One region of the Crassaminicella indica genome, then DNA from elsewhere that is predicted to be linked to it. Evidence: a T-box and tRNA genes for the amino acid it is inferred to sense, from the RefSeq annotation. Region 1 holds a T-box; the other holds one or more tRNA genes.
What was found. A T-box is a leader RNA that pairs with one kind of tRNA and senses whether it is charged. The one in region 1 lies ahead of ileS (isoleucine--tRNA ligase), so its partner is inferred to be a tRNA-Ile.
Positions count from the first base shown of each region.

Region 2: it has a tRNA-Ile gene. The T-box ahead of ileS (isoleucine--tRNA ligase) is inferred to sense a tRNA for this amino acid. The anticodon was not compared.

Region 1 is NZ_CP078093.1:1,915,260-1,926,112, reverse strand. It holds gene ileS (isoleucine--tRNA ligase) at 1-1,966, opposite strand, end outside; T-box leader at 2,019-2,241, opposite strand; gene KVH43_RS09015 (DUF5320 domain-containing protein) at 2,474-2,716, shown strand; gene KVH43_RS09010 (dihydroorotase) at 3,038-4,321, opposite strand; gene speB (agmatinase) at 4,356-5,207, opposite strand; gene speE (polyamine aminopropyltransferase) at 5,194-6,048, opposite strand; gene KVH43_RS08995 (helix-turn-helix domain-containing protein) at 6,180-6,719, opposite strand; gene KVH43_RS08990 (aminotransferase class I/II-fold pyridoxal phosphate-dependent enzyme) at 6,892-8,352, opposite strand; gene KVH43_RS08985 (hypothetical protein) at 8,598-8,783, opposite strand; gene KVH43_RS08980 (hypothetical protein) at 8,851-9,744, opposite strand; partial or broken gene tnpA (IS200/IS605 family transposase) at 9,787-10,047, opposite strand; gene KVH43_RS08970 (hypothetical protein) at 10,387-10,644, opposite strand.
Region 2 is NZ_CP078093.1:314,668-325,520, forward strand. It holds gene KVH43_RS01575 (sensor domain-containing diguanylate cyclase) at 270-1,493, shown strand; gene KVH43_RS01580 (PDZ domain-containing protein) at 1,501-2,661, opposite strand; gene KVH43_RS01585 (S41 family peptidase) at 2,768-4,000, opposite strand; gene KVH43_RS01590 (aminotransferase class IV) at 4,119-4,958, opposite strand; tRNA gene KVH43_RS01595 (tRNA-Phe) at 5,191-5,266, opposite strand; tRNA gene KVH43_RS01600 (tRNA-Ile) at 5,289-5,365, opposite strand; tRNA gene KVH43_RS01605 (tRNA-Ile) at 5,376-5,452, opposite strand; tRNA gene KVH43_RS01610 (tRNA-Pro) at 5,471-5,547, opposite strand; tRNA gene KVH43_RS01615 (tRNA-Trp) at 5,566-5,641, opposite strand; tRNA gene KVH43_RS01620 (tRNA-Lys) at 5,661-5,736, opposite strand; tRNA gene KVH43_RS01625 (tRNA-Gln) at 5,740-5,815, opposite strand; tRNA gene KVH43_RS01630 (tRNA-Arg) at 5,824-5,900, opposite strand; tRNA gene KVH43_RS01635 (tRNA-Gly) at 5,905-5,978, opposite strand; tRNA gene KVH43_RS01640 (tRNA-Thr) at 5,985-6,059, opposite strand; tRNA gene KVH43_RS01645 (tRNA-Asp) at 6,069-6,145, opposite strand; tRNA gene KVH43_RS01650 (tRNA-Val) at 6,162-6,237, opposite strand; tRNA gene KVH43_RS01655 (tRNA-Glu) at 6,242-6,316, opposite strand; tRNA gene KVH43_RS01660 (tRNA-Met) at 6,327-6,403, opposite strand; rRNA gene rrf (5S ribosomal RNA) at 6,412-6,528, opposite strand; rRNA gene KVH43_RS01670 (23S ribosomal RNA) at 6,616-9,539, opposite strand; tRNA gene KVH43_RS01675 (tRNA-Ala) at 9,587-9,662, opposite strand; rRNA gene KVH43_RS01680 (16S ribosomal RNA) at 9,728-10,853, opposite strand, start outside.

The DNA.
Region 1 (10,853 bases):
GAGTAAAGAAATTATAAACGTTTTTAATAGTTCCGAAGAATTTACTTTGTACTTCTTTTAGTCCATCTAAATCAAATCTTGTTGGTGTCCATGCAGGAGATACATAAAGTAAATACCATCTTAATACATCTGCTCCATACTTATCAAAAAGCTCAAATGGATCTACTGTATTTCCTCTTGATTTAGACATCTTCCTTCCATCTTTGTCTAAAAGCAAGTCATTTACTAATACGTTTTTATAAGGAGATACACCTTTAACAAATGTAGAAATTGCAAGTAATGAATAGAACCATCCTCGAGTTTGATCAATCCCTTCACAAATAAAATCTGCTGGGAATAATTCTTCATCAAAATTCTCTTTATTTTCAAATGGGTAATGATGTTGTGCATAAGGCATAGCCCCACTATCAAACCAGCAGTCAATCACCTCTGTAACCCTTGTCATTGTACCGCCACATTTTTCACATTTTAAATGCACATCATCTACATATGGTCTGTGTAATTCTATATTTTCGTCTATATCTTCAATAGCTCTTTCTGCTAATTCTTTTCTTGAACCAACGGAGGTAGTATGTCCACATTCACATCTCCAAATATTCAGTGGTGTACCCCAATAACGATTTCTAGATAATGCCCAATCGTTTAAGTTCTCTAACCAGTTTCCAAACCTTTTTTCTCCTACATAATCAGGATACCAATTTACTGTATTATTATTTTTAATCAATTGATCCTTTAGTTTTGTCATTTCAATATACCAGCTTGGCTTCGCATAATATAAAAGTGGTGTTGAACATCTCCAGCAGTGCGGATAATTATGTGCTACCTTTTCTTTTTTGAATAACTTTCCTTCTGCATGTAACCACTTAATAATCTCCACATCTACATCAGGATCCATTACAAATCTACCTTCCCAAGGAGTAGCCGTATATTTTCCACTTTCATCTACTGGTTGAATTACAGGAAGATCATATTTTCTACCAACCTGATAGTCATCTTCTCCAAAAGCTGGTGCAATATGAACAATACCTGTTCCATCTTCAGTAGTTACATAATCAGCAACTGTTACAAAAAATGCTTTCTTATCAGGCTTTACAAAAGGCATTAACTGTTCATATTCCATATATTCTAAATCTTTTCCTTTTAATTCTTCTAATACTTCAAATTCTTCTCCAAGTACTCTATTAGCCAATTGCTTTACTACATAAAATACATTTCCCTTTGATTTTACTTTTAAATAAGTTTCTTCAGGATGTACAGCTAGTGCAACATTTGATGATAATGTCCAAGGTGTAGTTGTCCATACTAAGAAATACTCATCTGCATCTTTTCTTTTAAAAGCAGCAATTACAGTATTAGATTTTATTTCTTTATATCCTTGTGCTACCTCATGAGAAGCAAGTCCTGTTCCACATCTAGGACAATATGGAAGGATTTTATGACCTTCATACATATAACCTTCATTGAAGAATTTATTTAATATCCACCATACAGATTCAATATAATCGTTATCTAACGTAATATATGGATTGTCTAGGTCAATCATATATCCCATTCTTCTTGTCATTTCTCTCCATTGTTTTTCATAGGAGAATACAGACTCACGACACTTTTTATTAAATTTATCAATTCCATAGTTTTCAATTTCTTGTTTGTCAGATAAATTTAATTGCTTTTCAACTTCAATCTCTACAGGTAATCCATGCGTATCCCAACCTGCTTTTCTTTTTACTTGATGACCTGTCATAGTTTTATATCTACAAACAGAGTCTTTTAATGTTCTAGCCATTACGTGATGGATTCCTGGTCTTCCATTTGCAGTAGGAGGTCCTTCGAAAAATACAAAAGGCTTCCCATCTTTTCTTGTTTCAACACATTTATTCAAGAGATTATTTTTATCCCAAGAATCTGAAATTTTGTTTTGAACTTCAGCTATTGGTAAATCAGATAAAGTCTTAAATTTTTCCATCTCCTTCATCCTTTCTATTTATTTTTCAATAATAAAAGTCCCTAAGCAAATGCTTAGGGACGAATAAACCGCGGTACCACCCTTATTATAAGACTTATACGTCTTATCACTCAATGCATCATAACGCATGCCTGCGAAAATCCCTACTCGTATTATACTTTCAGGATTTCAGCTCCAAGGTGATCTTCATAAAAAGATTTGTAATAATCTCTCACCAAATGATTATTTCTCTGTATACGCAATCTTTTTACTACTGTCCTTATCCTAACCTTTTATTATTTTATAATTTTACATTATATTTTACCTGTAAAATAATAAATTTGTCAAGGGATAGGCTGAAATTTGTAAACATAATTTTACATATCATTTCAATAAAGACACTATACTCTTTTTATAATTTTGAACATATGACCAAAATTTTTTTCGCAGAGTTATTGACATATGACCAAAACTGTTTTACAATAAAGATAAATAGCATATGCTAAAAATAAAAAAGGAGATGATTATATGCCAAGATTAGATGGAACAGGACCAATGGGAATGGGTGCAGGAACTGGAAGAAGAAGAGGTAATTGTAATATTTATAATGATTCAGTAAGATATAACAGAGGTTATGGAAGAGGTTTAGGACTATGTAGATGGATAGGAAGTGAAAAAGAGTTTCTTGAAAGAAGAAAAGAAATTCTTGAAAATGAACTTGAAGCAATAAAGGACAGATTAAATAAAGATACTGGCAAAAGTGAAGCATAAATAATAAAAAGATAGGAATTAATTTTATTTCCTATCTTTTTATTATTTTATGAAAATCATATAAACTATAGGCAAACAACTTCAAAATGAAATATAAAAGATAGTTCATTCCAGATAACTTTTGAAAAAACAAAACTTCATTCCATGAAAAAATACTAAACCTTCAAAACTCACTTCGTTCAAACAATGAAGGTTCTTAACGTATTTTTCATGAAATCTCAGTAAGTTTTTTTACAAAAGTTATCGAAGTCATTCACTTATCTTTATATATTTCTTTTTTTATGTTGATGTTGTTTACCTATACATAGGCTATAGATAAACTTATAATATACTTCTTTCTATATATTTTATTTCACCACCGACTATTGTCATCACAGCTTTTCCTTTTAATTTCCATCCATCAAACGGTGTATTCCTTGCTTTTGAATAAAATTGTTCTTTATCAACAACCCATTCCTTTTCAATATCGATTATTGTAACATCTGCATCGCTACCAAGCTTTAATGTACCCTTTGGAATATCCAATAGCTTTGCTGGATTATAGCTCATCTTTTTTACCAAAGCTTCAAGTGTCATGCTTCCTTTATGAACAAGCTCGGTAAGTGCTAATCCTAAAGCTGTTTCAAGTCCTATAATACCATTAGCAGCTTCTACTAAATTTTTATCTTTATCTGCTTTCGTATGAGGTGCATGATCCGTTGCAATCAAATCAATAGTTCCATCTAACAAACCTTCCTTTATAGCTTCTACATCTTCTGCTGTTCTTAAAGGAGGACTCATTTTTGCACTGCTTCCCTTTTTTAATATCTCCTTATCAGTCAAGGTAAAATGATGTGGGGCAGCTTCACAAGATATATTGACTCCTTTTTTCTTTGCCTCTCTTACAAGCTGTACTCCATTTTTTGTAGAAATATGTTGAATATGAACCTTAGCTCCTATTTTTTCTGCTAAGAAAATATCCCTTGAAATAATCACTTCCTCTGCTAAAGGAGGAATACCTTCTAAATTTAATTGTTTTGATATTTCACCTCTATTTATAGATCGATCATAAACCATATCTATATCTTCACAATGAGTACTCACTAAAAGATCTAAGTTTTTTGCCTCTTCCATTGCTTCATACATAACTCTAGTGTTCATAACAGTCTTACCATCGTCTGTAATACCAACAATACCTTCATTGATTAAAGCTTTATAAGGAGTTAGAATTTTTCCTTCTAAATCTTTTGTAATGCTTCCCATAAAGTATATATTACAAGCTGCATCTTTTGCCTTTTCTTTTATATAATCTATCGTATGAACATTATCAATCACAGGACTTGTATTAGGCATACATACAACACTTGTAAAGCCTCCAGCTACTGCAGACAAAGCTCCTGTCTTAATTGTTTCCTTTTTTTCAAACCCCGGTTCACGAAAATGTACATGCATATCAATAAGCCCGGGTACAATATATTTACCACTAGCATCAATGACCTTTTTATTTTCCACTTGAATATTTTTTTCTATTTTTATTATTTTTCCATGTTCAATCAATAAATCTAAAGGTTCATTGATCTTTTGAGATGGGTCTATAACCCATCCTCCTTTTATTAAGGTTTTCATAAAATCTTCTCCCTATATTTCCCTTTTTATGCTTTCACTCAATAGCTAACACCAATTCTCTAAGAATCTTACAAGCCACTGCTGTTGAAGCACCGCTCGCATCGTAATGAGGGGAAAGCTCTACAACATCAGCTCCTACAATGTTTAGATCTTTAATCATACTTATTACTTCCATCATAGCATGAAAAGATATTCCTCCTGGTTCAATAGTCCCTGTTCCTGGGAAAACAGAAGGATCTAGAATATCTAAATCAATGGTTACATATACAGGTCTATCTCCTATATCTTTTACTGCTTCCTTTAACCCATTACAATTGAACTTTGTTAACCTTGTATGCTCTTTCGCCCACTCAAATTCATATTTTTCTCCTGATCTTATTCCAAACTGGTAGATTCTATTGTCCCCAATAAAATCCCAAATTCTCCTCATTACAGTTGCATGAGACAGCTTCTCTCCCAAATAATCCTCTCTTAAATCTGTATGCGCATCAAAATGTAGAATATATAAATCTTTATACTTTTTATACACAGCTTCTACAGCTGGTAATGTTACAAGATGCTCCCCACCAATCATTACAGGTATTTTACCATCTTCTACAAGCTCTGCTGTAAAATCTCTAATCATGTCTAGTACCTTTTTTGTATTTCCAAAAGGAAAATCTAAATCACCTGCATCAAATACAGAAATATCTTCTAAATCTTTATCTAAATATGGACTATATGTTTCTAATCCATAAGACTCATTTCTCATAATGCTTGGTGCAAATCTTGTTCCCGGTCTAAAGGATGTTGTCCCATCAAAAGGACTCCCAAAAACAACTATTTTTGAATCTTTATATTCATTATCAAATCCTAAAAAAGTTAAAATATTTTTAAAACGCTCCAGTTTCAATCATCTCCTTAACATAATTAGGAAGTGCAAAAGCACCTACATGAAGATCTGTATTGTAATATTTTGTTTTTAATCCTAAGTCATTCCATTTTTGTGCATCAAGATCTTTTACTGGATGAAGCTTTTTAGATGCAAACCCAAATAACCAATGTCCAGAAGGATAAGTTGGAATATGCGCTTGATATACTTCTGCAATCGGAAAAATATTTTTGATCTTTTTGCTTGCTCTAATCATTTCTTTTGCATCAGCTTCATAATAAGGACTTTCATTTTGATTTACAAGAATACCTTCTTCTGTTAATGCTTTGTAACAATTTCTATAAAATTCTGTTGTAAAAAGTCCTTCTCCAGGTCCTATAGGATCTGTTGAATCTACAATGATTAGATCATATATATTTTCTTTTCCTTCTACAAATTTGATGCCATCTTCAAAATAAAGACTTACTCTTTCATCATCTAATTTACATGCAGTAATCTGAAAATGCTCTCTTGAAGCATCTACAACTACTTTATCTATCTCAACCATATCAATCTTTTCTATTGTTTTATATCTAGTAAGTTCTCTAACTGTTCCTCCATCTCCACCACCAATAACCAAAACACTTTTGATATTTGGGTTTGTTGCCATTGGCACGTGAGTAATCATATCATGATAAATAAATTCATCTTTTTCTGTAATCATAACAAGTCCATCTATTGTAAGTAGCTTTCCAAATTCATATGTATCAAAAACATCAATCTGTTGAAATTGACTAGTTTTTGTATAAAGCTGTTCTTTTACCTTAATTGAAAATTTAACAGTATCTGTATAGTTTTCTGTATACCATAATTCCATATTTTTTTCCTCCTACTCTTTTATTTTGCTACTCTCTTAAATAACTTTACAATAGTAGCTTTTGCTTTTTTTACAGCTTCATTCATATATTTTTTATTAAATGATGCTCATTGAATATTTCATAATTACATTTAGAATGAAGGTGGACAGGATACCCATAACACAATAGCCTTTCTTTTTAAGCTATTCTCTAAATAATGCTCTTTATGGGATTTGAAATAAAAGCTTTCCCCTTTATTTACTTTATATTTCTTATCTCCAAGACACACATATATACTGCCAGATAAGACATATCCAAATTCTTCCCCTTCATGAGGCTTTTCAATATTGCTTTTCCCACCACTTTCTATAGTCATAAGGATAGGTTCCATACTGTTTTTTTGTGCATTTGAAATCAACCAGTCAATAGTATATCCTAGTTTTTCATTTTCACTAGATATAACTTCATCCTTTCTATAAACAACCTTTGTTTCTTCTGATTCACTAAAGAACCTCTTAATATCTGTGCCTAGTGCTTCAAGAATATCCATCAAAGTTGCTATAGAAGGAGAAGTTAAATTTCTTTCTATTTGAGAAATAAATCCCTTTGTAAGATCTGTCCTTGTAGCCAACTCTTCTTGGGTTAAACCATTTAAATTTCTAAGAGCCTTTAGCTTCCTACCAATATCCATCTTTGCACTCCTATCCAAGGATTATCCTTTCCTGATTTTAAGTTGTTATCATCTATATTTAATATTAGTAAACTATAAGTTTACCAATATTAAATATACTATTTTTTTAGAAAATGTCAATACTATTTATGTGATCTTATTATACTAAAATAGCGTCCTTATAGAACGCTATTTACAACCCCAAAACTTTAATTTTCTCTACATAAGGGTCTTGTGAATCTGTCAACATACTATGCTGACTTTTTAAGAAATTGATATAATGAATCATTTCTTTGCTAATTCTTTCACCCGGTGTAACAATAGGGATTCCTGGCGGATAAGCCATAATAGATTCTCCACTTATTTCTCCTTCGGCTTCCTCTAATTTTATAAATTTCTTTCTTGTATAAAAAGCATTCCTAGGAGAAACTATCACTTCTGGATTTTCTAGAGCAATCTTTGCATATTTTATTTGAGTTTTTTTACTTCCTCTATATTTTTCACTGATATCCTTTAAAGCATCGACCAATGCTTTAAGTGATTCCTCCGTATCTCCTACGCTTACAATCGCAAGGATATTTAAAACGTCTCCAAGCTCAACTTGAATATTATATTCATCTCTTAATATGTCATAAACCTCAAATCCTGTCAAACCCAGCCCCGTAACATTTACTCCTAATTTTGTTTCATCAAAGCTAAAAACACCAGGCGTTCCGATTAATTCTTTTCCAAAAGCATAAAGTCCATCTATCTTATTGATTTGATCTCTAGCTTCCCTTGTAAGCTCTAATATTTTAGACAGTACTGTATCCCCTTTAGTCGCAAGCATTTTTCTAGCTACATCTAAGCTTGACATTAAAAGATAAGAAGCACTAGTAGTCTGTGTTAAATTCAATATAGTTTTCACAGTATTTTTATCAATTAAACCTTCATTTAATAATAAAACTGAACTTTGCGTTAGAGAACCTCCAGTTTTATGAAGACTTACAGCAGCCATATCTGCTCCTAATTCCATAGCTTCCATTGGAAGATCATTAGAAAAACGAAAATGTGCACCATGAGCTTCATCTACTAAAACAGCCATTCCATGCTTATGAGCAAGCTTTACAATATTTTCAAGGTCTGAAACAGCTCCGTAATATGTTGGATTAATTATAAATACTGCTTTCGCATCTGGGTTTTTTGCAATTGCTCTCTCTACACTATCTACAGATACTCCCATAGCAATCCCAAGCTCTTCATTAGTTTCTGGCTGTATATAAACAGGCAAAGCTCCACTTAATATAAGTCCATTTATCGCTGATTTATGGGCATTTCTAGGTAGGATAATTTTATCTCCGGGCTGACATACACTCATAATCATAGCCTGTACTGCAGATGAAGTACCATTTACAATAAAAAAGGAATGGTCTGCCCAATAAGCATTTGCCATTAATTCCTCAGCTTCTTTTATAACACTTATCGGATTACTAATATTATCAAGTGGCTTCATAGAATTAACATCTATTTCTAATACCTTTTTTCCAACAAATTCAGCAAACTCAGGTATTCCATTTCCATGCTTATGACCTGGTACATCAAATGGAATTACCCCTCTTTCATGATAAGCTTTTAAAGCATCAAATAACGGCGTTTTATTTTGATTCGATAACATATTCCACCACCTACTTTTCTTTAAAAAATTAAGTACAAGATATGTTATAATATCTATTTTCTATTGTCAATATAAATTTTTTTAACATATCTCTACAAAATTTAAAAATAATACTCATTTATTAGAATACTTATTTTTGCAAAAAAAAGAAACAGGAAATTTATTCCTGTCAGACGATTTCTTTTCTTCTGTTATAAATCCGCTTCCCTAACTGATCATACATAGTAAACCTTTTAACTTTATATTTATATTTTTCCTATACATAGTTCTAGTTTCATTGCCATCGAATAAGCATTTTTCTTTATATGGACACTCAAAGCAATTATTTTTATCACTGATATATTCCCTATAGCCCCCTGTATATTTCTATCATTTAAACCTTTACAAATTGGAGTAGTAAAATATCCAGCATCAAGTCCTACAAATTTCACCTCGAAACCATATTTTTCAATTTGTTCATTTAATATTTGAAGATAAGGTGTTGATCCGGTTTAATTGTTAATAATATACATTTGATTCTTTATTGAATAAATATGGATCAAATTTATATGGAACAGTAGAAAAAGCCATCAAACGATAATACTTATGAAAGTTTAATATATGCCCATAACTTTTAAAATAATCTTCCTCTCTTCTTCCTGCCCTTTGTTGAACAAATTCACAACCATTAACCCCTAATAGCGTTGCTACAAGGATATCTAATACACTAGCATCGCTAGTTATACTTACAATTTGATGATCTACTACTCCAAACATTACATTATCATTACCTTCTCTTTCCTCTATAAAACTATTGAATAAGAACTCTATAGAAGAATAATCACTACCATATCTTAAATCAATTCTATCTTGATTATAGTTGTTTAAATATACCCATTTTCTATAACACTCTTCATCTGGTGGTCCATAACATAAATCATCTTTTGAATGTGGTGTCCATTCAATATAATTAGGATTAATAATTTGAATTTCAGGTATATGTTCACTAATATCAGTATCATAATCATTATCATAGGTTTTTCTAGATCCAATGCAATCTATTGCATATTTAATGAACGGAGGCATAAAAACTTTATCATTCGATTTATATTTACTTTCTTTTCCCCACAAAATATTGATCTTTGATAAAAAAAGATCATAAAAATGATTCACAAAAACTTGTTCTAATTCTGAAATACTAAAATTTTTATTTGTAAAATAAAACTCAATAATTCCTCTCGTATATGCTCGTAATAAATCATCATTAATTCTCAAAACAAATGTTGGATCTTTCCAAGGATCAAGTTGTTGTGCAAATCCTTTTCCTTTTAAATCAAACTGTTGAAAATCTTGCTTACATAAATCACCTATAGTATATATACAATCTTTATTATTTACACTTATATCACTCATATTTAACCTTCTCCTATATTCATATTTTGATTACAAATTGTGAACTCTACTGCTCGCACTTTTATAAATGTTTATAAATTTTGACAATTCACTATTTGGATGTGCTTTGAATAATACATGAACATAATTTTTGTCATGTTCCCATTCTTGGGTAGTTATATTATAATTTGGACTTATTTTCTCAAATATATCTTTTAGTCTATTGCTTATATCATCATTTATTACTTCTATTCTGTATTTTATAACTAATACAAGATAATAATGCAACAAGAATACTGAATGATTATTTGTATCTAATTTCATCACTATAACTAATTTCTATTATTTACTACTAACTTTAGTTTAGCACAAAAAAATAATAGAAGCAAGTTGTATTTACGCATTCATCTCCCACCTATAGAGGATAGGAGACTTCTGCTAATCGTGTTAAAATTTGCACAACTTAAGTTACTTATTTTGGGGGTTATTTTTTTTATAGTCATAATATATAGCAATTATTACAGATATAAGATAACTTGTTGCTAGATATATATGCAATATTATAAAATCAGATGCAAAATGTACTGAAATATATGATATACAATAACATATAATTAATGATACTAAAAAAACAAGAAAAATCATAAGTTACCTCCTTCTAATTTATAAAAAAATATATGGAGCAGATTCCCATGCCCAATAACAAATAAAATATGCTTGTTTTCCTGTATTCCAATTCTGTTCTAATTTGAAACTTATATTTGAACTAACTCGTCTAGCATCAAATTCATTTATTACTACAGCCCCTAGCTCTTTTATAATTTCATTATAACTTAAACTTTTTTGTTTTAAAAATTCTTTTTTTGATAAATTAGCCTCATCTGAAGCAGCATACATAAAACTTATTGATAAAATCAACATACAAACGACAAGAAAAACACCAAATTTTCTTAATAAACTTTCAAGAATGAACCACGTTAAGAAAATCCTCTTTTTCTTTAATGTCCTATTTAAAATATTTTAAGCCATAAATCTACTACTCTTCCGAATTAGAATTATTAATATACCTGTAATTAGTTCCATATACCATCGTTTATAGAACTGTATACTTTAAAGATTTTTATATAATT
Region 2 (10,853 bases), 1.2 Mb from region 1:
TATCATTCATATAGATAAAGCTTTATTATCCTTTTCTTTCTATTTACATCTTTCATTATACTATATCTAATTCTCCTAAAAATAAACAAATTTTTGGACACAAACATTTGTTCGTATTTACAATTATATCCTTATAATTTTATAAAGTCAATGAATCTATATAATGTATATGATTAAAATATTCCTTATGTTAAGAAATGGTTTGCAAGAGAATATGAATAGTATATAATTAAATAATGAATAATAATAAAAAAACGTAGGTGAATGTTGTGATCAAAAATGTAACACAAAAAAATCTTTTATCCTGTGTACTCTCTATATTTATTCCTTTCATAATATATAGTTTTTTTAAGCTTAGTGGTATGGATTTTGGATTATTATATCCTACAACCACTGCTCTTCTGATAGGCATATTCTGCTTTCACAAATTGAAAACCATAAATCAGCTTTTAAACAATATGTTTAATGAAAATAGAGAAATTCAAAAATATAATGAAATAAAAGACGTCATGCTTCAAATCAGTAATTCCATCGTCCATATAAAAAATATGAATGAACTATTACAGCTTTTTGTAAACAGTACAGTTCAAATCCTAGATAAAGCAGATACAGCAAGTGTTCTCATCAAAAATGATGAAGGCTTATTTGAGTTTAAGGCAGCCGTTGGTTTTGATCTATCTAAGGTTTCTAAAATAAAGCTTTCAATTGATGAAACCTTTTTAAACAGAAGCGATTACCGAAAATCAACTATTATAGAAAATCCTTCATTATTTAATCATAAAACCATGACAAAATCTCATTATAATTTATTAAAGGATGCATATACTTCAAATATAACCTCTACCATTTGTACCCCTATCATTATTGATGAAGAATTATATGGAATAATCAACGTAAATAGTCTTAATAAAGAGCATATCTTTAATGAAGAAGATGTAGTTGTAATGGAATACCTAATAGGACAGCTTGCCGTTGCTATTAAAAATGTACTGCTTTTTGAAAAAACATTATTTTTATCTCGATATGATGGATTAACAAAAGTATACCATAGGCATTATTTTGATGAACTATTTAGCAACATTTATCATAGAGCACAAAGATATAATGAACAATTCTGTTTGTGTATTGTGGATCTAAACAATCTAAAGCATATGAATGATTTATATGGTCATTTAGCAGGAGATATGGCAATCAAACATTTTGCTAATATATTAAAAAAAAATATAAGAACATCAGATATTTTAGGAAGATTTGGTGGTGATGAATTCATATTAATATTTTTAAATGCTACAGATGAACAAGTAAAAAACAAAATGGAATCAATATCAAATATCATTAATCACACACCATTAACCTTTGATGAGCATGATTTTTATGTTCAATTCAGCTATGGTATTGCAGCATATCCAAAGGATACCCATAATAAAAAAGAACTATTAAAGATAGCTGATACTAGAATGTATCAAAACAAAGCAAGAAAAAAAAACATGTAGTTTTATTTTACATGTTTTTTTTCTTTGAAAATTTATTTTTTATTCCATTTGTAATCTTTTTCAAAATACAACTAGTATTTTGTATATCAAAAACAAACTGTATATCTATAGGTACAATTACAATATCTAAACTATTTATCCCTCTTTGATAATCTTTATACGTAAAGGTATTGATCTTTCCTCCTTTATCAATAACCTGCATCCATATATATTGTGGATTTTCCTTTAATATAGCTTCTAGCTCCTCTTGATGATTAATCCAATAACTATTCATTCTAACTATTACATCTCCACGTTTTATTCCCATCCTCTCTCCTACACCATCTTTATTTACATCTAGTACAGTAACCCCTCTGCTATGTCTTCTAAAAAGAGGTGTTTTTCTTTTTTCTTCCTTTTGTCCATAAATGATTAAGTATTCGTGTCCTACAGGTGAAAATATCGCAGCAATCCACTTAAAAATATATATTTTAGTAGAAAGGATAGATAATAAAAGCAATATAGTACTATAAAGCAATAATCTTTTAGCAGATACCTTACACTTATCTTTTGGTACATTCCCTAATGATATATCACCATACCCAAGAGCTGCAACTACTGTAGCCATTTGCATTGGAAATGGAACAATAAATGGAATAGGCCAAAATCGCTGCAAATAAAAACCACCAATTACCCCATATTTTTTATCTTTCAAAAATATAGGTAAAGCATCTTTATATCCATCAAAATATATAAGTATACTTTCAATCAAATGAAGCACTGCTACAATAGCCATCATCCCTGATACATCTAAATGCAAAAATCCAAATGCTAAACTAAATAAACATAATAATCCCCCTGAATAGGAAAAACATATATACCGAATATTTATGAGCATAAGTACAATAGCTAAAGGCAGTACATAATAAAAATCCTTTATATGAATCGTAATACCAATAAATCTCATCACTATAGTCCCTGCTATTCCACCTATAATTCCTGCTATAGTTGAACGCATTGTCATAGTCCTTGCTGATTGATTATTTTTCCCGAGGATCTGTATTCTCATCTTGTTTATTCTTCTATACTGAATATAAACTAAAAAAATAGCTATCCAAAAAATTGGATTTAAAATTATATTTGATAAAGTTAAAAAAGCCATTCGTAATAATTTTAAAAATACAGTCAAAAATTTCCCCTTCCTTCTAGGCTATTGTCACATGAACATTATAAATCACATCTATATACGAAAAATATTGATGTCTCCTTGACATCAATATTTTTCTGCTTATTCTTTACTGTTTATTTATTTTCTTTTTCAATACTTCAATACCCTTTTGAAGCTGTACATCTTCCTCATCAGTTATATCAATTTTATCCTTTAATGCCTCTGGCAGATCAATCACAATATCTGGTTTAATCCCTTTTCCATGAATATAAGTTCCATTTGGTGTAAAGTATTGAGCTGTAGTTAACCTAAAGCCACTTCCATCCTTAAGCGGTATAATCTGCTGTACTATTCCTTTTCCAAAGGTTGTTGTCCCAATAAGTGTTCCTGATTTTGTATCCTTTACAGCACCTGATAAAATCTCTGATGCACTCGCACTTCCTCCATTTACAAGGAGTACAAAAGGATAATCTACTTTATTTTTATCTGATTTTTTATAATCACGATTACCTGCTCTATCTTGAGTATAGACAATATCCTGCTCTCCTAAAAGTCGATCTGCAATTTTTACACATTCATCTAATAATCCTCCTGGATTATTTCTAAGGTCAATAATAAGTCCCTTTATATTTTTCTTTTCAAGGTCATCAAGATGCTTCATAAATTCTTCTGCTGATTTTTCATCAAACATAGTAATTCTTATATAACCTATATCATTCTCTAATATTCTTGATTTTACTGGTGTCAATCTAATCTCTTCTCTTGTAATCGCAACAGTAAATGGTTCTTTTTTTCCAGGTCTGATAATAGTTAAATTTACCTTTGTACCGTGTTTTCCCTTAATCATATTGACAGCTTCATTCAATTTTTCTGCTGTCGCTGCTGTTACATCCTTATCATTTACCTTGATAATTTTATCTCCTGTTTTAATTCCAGCTCTCTCTCCCGGCGTATCCTCTATAGGTGCTACAACAGTAATAAAACCATCCTCTCCACGAGTCATAATCACACCAATACCATCATAGCTTCCCTTTGTATGCTCCATAAAGTTAACAAATTCTCTTTTATTCATGTAGACAGAATATGGGTCATCTAATGATTCAAACAGTCCTTTAATGATACCATCTTCAAATTTACTCTCATCTACTGGTACATAATAATTTTTTTCTATGTAATCCTTTAAATACAACATTTTGCTATACTTTTTATTAAGATCCTTAAAATATTCATAATTTTGTTTAGAAATAATAACCTTTTCTCCTATAGTTAATCCAACTATATTTGTCACTGTAAAGGTAAGTATTCCTGTTATGAGTACAAGTATCATAGCTCCTATTATTGCTCTTCTTTTACTGATCATAAAATTCACCCCGAATTCAATTTTTATCAAACAACCTATTAAATTTTGTGCTACATAAATATTTTATTCTCAAAGAAAAACGAATATAACAAACTCTTCATAAAAAGTTCACTTATTATTATACCATCTGTTTTTTTGCTTGAATATAACTTTTCATCTGCTGTATATAACCTTTTGCAATTTTATCAATAACTCTATTATAAACAGAATCCAGCTGAATCTTACCAATACTACTAATTGGCAATACATTTACAGAAGTCCCACTCATAAAAGCTCCATCTAAACAGATTATATCCTTTACAGAAATAGCTTTCTCTATTACAGGAATATTTAAAGCTTTACAAACCTTCATAATGCGATTTCTTGTAACTCCTAACAATACATCTTTTGCAGGAGCTGTAAATACCTCTCCTCCTTTTACAAAAAACATATTAGATCGACTTCCTTCTGTAATGATTCCTTCCTCATTCACCAATAAAGCTTCAAAAGCATTATTTTCCTTAATTTTTTTATTGATATTTTCTCTAAAAGATATATTCAAAACTTTTGCATTTGGATTTTCTCTTTCAGAATAATATAAAATAGTATGTATTCCTCTTTCATAAACTTCCCTTTCAGGATAATAACTTTTAATAAAATAAACCAAAAAATCCTGCTTTGTTTCATTTACCCTACTGCAAAGAAGTTTTACATTTATATTTTTACATTTATTCATAACAATGAGCTTATTTATTTCATCTGTAACAGTTTTATCTTCCTTTTGAATATGAAGCCCCAAAAGCAATGCAGATTTTCTCATTCTTTCCAAATGCTCCTCTAAAAATAATGGAACACCTTCAATTATTCTAATTACTTCATAAATAACAGGAGAGCCGATTGCTTCAAACCCTTCCATATTTTTCGAATCATATACTTTCCCATTATAAATATAATAATCTAAAAAAGCTTCAGACTTCATATTCATCACCTCATCATGAAATATTTTATGTGAATCATAAATATCCTAGTTTGATAAGCTATATGACCTCATGCTCTATTTATTTGTCAATAAACACTTTATGCTTATATTATAACATATTAGACATTCGATATGTCTAATATATTAGGCTCATTCATCCTCCAAGATAAGCAAAGAAGTATAAACTTAAACAAAAAGTAAATAGCAAGCAGAATATGCTTGCTATTTCAAATGGTGCCCAGAGGCGGAATCGAACCACCGACACGGGGATTTTCAGTCCCCTGCTCTACCGACTGAGCTATCTGGGCAAATTATTAATTTATATTATTATGGTGGGCCTTCAGGGACTCGAACCCCGGACCTGCCGGTTATGAGCCGGACGCTCTAACCAACTGAGCTAAAGGCCCTCATACAAAATGGTGGGCTTGGGAGGACTCGAACCTCCGACCTCACGCTTATCAGGCGTGCGCTCTAACCACCTGAGCTACAAGCCCTTAATTAAATTTTTGAAATGGTCGAGGTGGCAGGATTTGAACCCGCGGCCCTCTGGTCCCAAACCAGATGCGCTACCAAACTGCGCTACACCTCGATAATTTATGTTAAACACTGGCAGGGGCAGAAGGACTCGAACCCTCGGCACGTGGTTTTGGAGACCACTGCTCTACCAACTGAGCTATACCCCTCCAAATGTGGATAAAGATTTGGTGACCCATCCGCGGCTCGAACGCGGGACACCTTGATTAAAAGTCAAGTGCTCTACCGACTGAGCTAATGGGTCTCATGGCTGGGGTAGCAGGACTCGAACCTACGAATGCCAGAGTCAAAGTCTGGTGCCTTACCGACTTGGCGATACCCCAGTACTTCATGGCGGGTCCACAGGGACTCGAACCCCGGACACACGGCTTAGAAGGCCGTTGCTCTATCCAACTGAGCTATGAACCCTTATTGGAGCGGATGATGGGAATCGAACCCACGCTACCAGCTTGGAAGGCTGGAGTTCTACCATTGAACTACATCCGCATATTTTGGAGCTGGCGAAGGGAATCGAACCCCCAACCTGCTGATTACAAGTCAGCTGCTCTACCGTTGAGCCACACCAGCAAATTAATTTGGCGACCCGGAAGGGGCTCGAACCCTCGACCTCCAGCGTGACAGGCTGGCATTCTAACCAACTGAACTACCGGGCCATAATTAAAATTTTAATGGTGGGCGCAATAGGGATCGAACCTATGACCCCCTGCTTGTAAGGCAGGTGCTCTCCCAGCTGAGCTATGCGCCCAAAATGGTGACCCATCCGGGAATCGAACCCGGGTTACCGCCGTGAAAGGGCGGTGTCTTGACCGCTTGACCAATGGGCCATATTTTATTTGGTAGCGGCGAGTGGACTCGAACCACCGACCTTCCGGGTATGAACCGGACGCTCTAGCCAACTAAGCTACGCCGCCCCACCTTCAACCAGCGACGACCTACTCTCCCAAGGCGTCTCCGCCTAAGTACCATCAGCGCTGAAGGGCTTAACTTCTGTGTTCGGTATGGGAACAGGTGTGACCCCTTCGCTATTGCCACTGGATTTTTTTGAGGACAAGATATATTTTATCTTGTTTTTCACGATTTGTCAACCACTTTTTTATACCCTCAAAACTAAACAATGCATATTTTGGTCAAGCCCTCGACCTATTAGTATCGGTCAGCTAAAGACATTACTGCCCTTACACCTCCGACCTATCAACCAGATCGTCTTTCTGGGGTCTTACTGGATTAACTCCATGGGAAATCTTATCTTAAGGGGGGCTTCGCGCTTAGATGCCTTCAGCGCTTATCCCTTCCGTACATAGCTACTCAGCTGTGCCACTGGCGTGACAACTGATGCACCAGAGGTACGTCCATCCCGGTCCTCTCGTACTAAGGACAGCTCCTCTCAAATTTCCTACGCCCACAGCGGATAGGGACCGAACTGTCTCACGACGTTCTGAACCCAGCTCGCGTGCCTCTTTAATGGGCGAACAGCCCAACCCTTGGGACCTACTTCAGCCCCAGGATGAGACGAGCCGACATCGAGGTGCCAAACCTCCCCGTCGATGTGGACTCTTGGGGGAGATAAGCCTGTTATCCCCGGGGTAGCTTTTATCCGTTGAGCGATGGCCCTTCCACTCGGAACCACCGGATCACTAAGCCCGACTTTCGTCCTTGCTCGACCTGTGTGTCTCGCAATCAAGCTCCCTTCTGCCTTTGCACTCTTCGCGCGATTTCCGACCGCGCTGAGGGAACCTTTGGGCGCCTCCGTTACTCTTTAGGAGGCGACCGCCCCAGTCAAACTGCCCACCTGACAGTGTCCCAAAGCTGGATTCACAGCTTATGGTTAGAACTTCAGTATTACAAGAGTGGTATCCCAACGTCGACTCCACACACACTGGCGTGCATGCTTCTCAGTCTCCCACCTATCCTGTACATGTAATACCAAAATCCAGTGTCAGGCTACAGTAAAGCTCCACGGGGTCTTTCCGTCCTGCTGCGGGTAACCGGCATCTTCACCGGTACTACAATTTCACCGAGTCTATTGTTGAGACAGTGCCCAAATCGTTACGCCTTTCGTGCGGGTCGGAACTTACCCGACAAGGAATTTCGCTACCTTAGGACCGTTATAGTTACGGCCGCCGTTTACTGGGGCTTAAGTTCTGTGCTTCACTTTCGTTAACACTTCCCCTTAACCTTCCAGCACCGGGCAGGCGTCAGCCCCTATACATCGTCTTTCGACTTAGCAGAGACCTGTGTTTTTGCTAAACAGTCGCTTGGGCCTATTCTCTGCGGCCACCTCGGGCTTGCACCCTAACGTGGCACCCCTTCTCCCGAAGTTACGGGGTCATTTTGCCGAGTTCCTTAACAATAGTTCTCTCGCTCGCCTTAGGATTCTCTCCTCACCTACCTGTGTCGGTTTGCGGTACGGGCACCTACAATCTCGCTAGAGGCTTTTCTTGACAGTGTGGAATCAGTAAGTTCGCTACTTGTTTTTCGCTCCCCATCACGTCTCAGAATTATCGAAACGGATTTGCCTATCTCGACTTCCTAAACGCTTGGACGCACACAACCAACGGTGCGCTTAACCTATCCTCCTGTGTCACCCCATTGCTCAAACGATTTTCGGTGGTACAGGAATTTCAACCTGTTGTCCATCGCCTACGACTTTCGTCCTCGGCTTAGGTCCCGACTAACCCTGAGTGGACGAACCTTCCTCAGGAAACCTTAGGTTTTCGGCGGGCAGGATTCTCACCTGCCTCTCGCTACTCATGCCAACATTCTCTCTTGTATACAGTCCACTGCTCCTTACGGTACAGCTTCAACCCGTATACAATGCTCCCCTACCCATCCCAAAGGGATGCCGTAGCTTCGGTGACAGGTTTGAGCCCCGGTAATTTTCGGCGCAGGATCACTCGACTAGTGAGCTATTACGCACTCTTTGAATGAATGGCTGCTTCTAAGCCAACATCCTAGTTGTCTATGCAATCCCACATCCTTTTCCACTTAACCTGTACTTAGGGACCTTAGCTGACGGTCTGGGCTGTTTCCCTCTCGACTATGAATCTTATCACACATAGTCTGACTCCTAAAATTATGATTACGGCATTCGGAGTTTGATAGTCTTCGGTAACCGGTGAGGGCCCCTAGGACATTCAGTGCTCTACCTCCGTATCACAACTTTTAAGGCTAGCCCTAAAGCTATTTCGGGGAGAACCAGCTATCTCCGAGTTCGATTGGAATTTCTCCGCTATCCACAAGTCATCCCAGCCTTTTTCAACAGACATGGGTTCGGTCCTCCACGAAATTTTACTTCCGCTTCAACCTGCTCATGGATAGGTCACCCGGTTTCGGGTCTACGGCATACAACTAAAATCGCCCTATTCAGACTCGCTTTCGCTGCGGCTCCGTAGCATAACTACTTAACCTTGCTGCATACCGTAACTCGTTGGCCCGTTCTACAAAAAGTACGCGGTCGTTCATAAAAAGAACTTCCACTGCTTGTAAACATAGGGTTTCAGGTTCTATTTCACTCCCCTCCCGGGGTTCTTTTCACCTTTCCCTCACGGTACTATGCGCTATCGGTCACCAGGTAGTATTTAGCCTTGGGGGGTGGTCCCCCCTGCTTCCCACAAGGTTTCACGTGTCTCGTGGTACTCTGGAGTATACTCGAAAGTCTTCTTGTTTCGCCTACAGGACTATTACCTTCTACGGTGAGCCTTTCCAGACTTCTTCGACTACAATACCTCTTTCTTAATGAGTATATCCACAACCCCTAAAGAAAATTCTTTAGGTTTGGGCTAGTCCCCTTTCGCTCGCCGCTACTTAGGGAATCGAGTTTTCTTTCTCTTCCTCAGGGTACTTAGATGTTTCAGTTCCCCTGGTATGCCTACCATTACCTATGGATTCAGTAATAGTTACTTAAGTATTACCTTAAGTAGGTTTCCCCATTCGGAAATCCCCGGATCAACGCTTGCTTGCAGCTACCCGAGGCTTATCGCAGCTTACCACGTCCTTCATCGGCTCCTGGTGCCAAGGCATCCGCCCTATGCTCTTTATAGCTTGACCAGTAAAAATTGTATTTTATATGCATTGTTCAGTTTTCAAAGTACACATGGTGGAGACGAGGGGGATCGAACCCCTGACCCCCTGCGTGCAAGGCAGGTGCTCTCCCAGCTGAGCTACGTCCCCATAATTAACTTTTGAAGGTTTGATCCTTCAAAACTATACAGTGTAAGTTAAGCCTTTCTCCTTAGAAAGGAGGTGATCCAGCCGCACCTTCCGATACGGCTACCTTGTTACGACTTCACCCCAGTTATTGATTTCACCTTCGGCAGCTTCCTCCATAAGGTTAGATAGCTGACTTCGGGTGCCCCCAACTCCCGTGGTGTGACGGGCGGTGTGTACAAGACCCGGGAACGCATTCACCGCGGCATTCTGATCCACGATTACTAGCAACTCCAGCTTCATGTGGGCGAGTTGCAGCCCACAATCCGAACTGAGACTGGCTTTTAGGATTTGCTCCAGATTACTCCTTCGCTTCCCGTTGTACCAGCCATTGTAGCACGTGTGTAGCCCAGAACATAAGGGGCATGATGATTTGACGTCATCCCCACCTTCCTCCGAGTTATCCCCGGCAGTCTCTCTAGAGTGCCCATCCGAAATGCTGGCAACTAAAGACAAGGGTTGCGCTCGTTGCGGGACTTAACCCAACATCTCACGACACGAGCTGACGACAACCATGCACCACCTGTCTCTCTGTCCCCGAAGGGATTTCACCGATTAAGGTTAATGCAGAGGATGTCAAGTCCTGGTAAGGTTCTTCGCGTTGCTTCGAATTAAACCACATGCTCCGCTGCTTGTGCGGGTCCCCGTCAATTCCTTTGAGTTTCAGTCTTGCGACCGTACTCCCCAGGCGGAGTGCTTAATGCGTTAGCTGCGGCACCGAAGGGATGAACCTCCGACACCTAGCACTCATCGTTTACGGCGTGGACTACCAGGGTATCTAATCCTGTTCGCTCCCCACGCTTTCGTGCCTCAGCGTCAGTTACAGTCCAGAGAGTCGCCTTCGCCACTGGTGTTCCTCCTAATATCTACGCATTTCACCGCTACACTAGGAATTCCACTCTCCTCTCCTGCACTCAAGCCAATAAGTTTCCAAGGCTTACTACGGTTGAGCCGTAGCCTTTCACCCCAGACTTTATCGGCCGCCTACGCACCCTTTACGCCCAGTGATTCCGGATAACGCTCGCCCCCTACGTATTACCGCGGCTGCTGGCACGTAGTTAGCCGGGGCTTCCTCCTAAGGTACCGTCAGTTTTCTTCCCTTAGGACAGAGTTTTACGACCCGAAGGCCTTCATCACTCACGCGGCGTTGCTGCA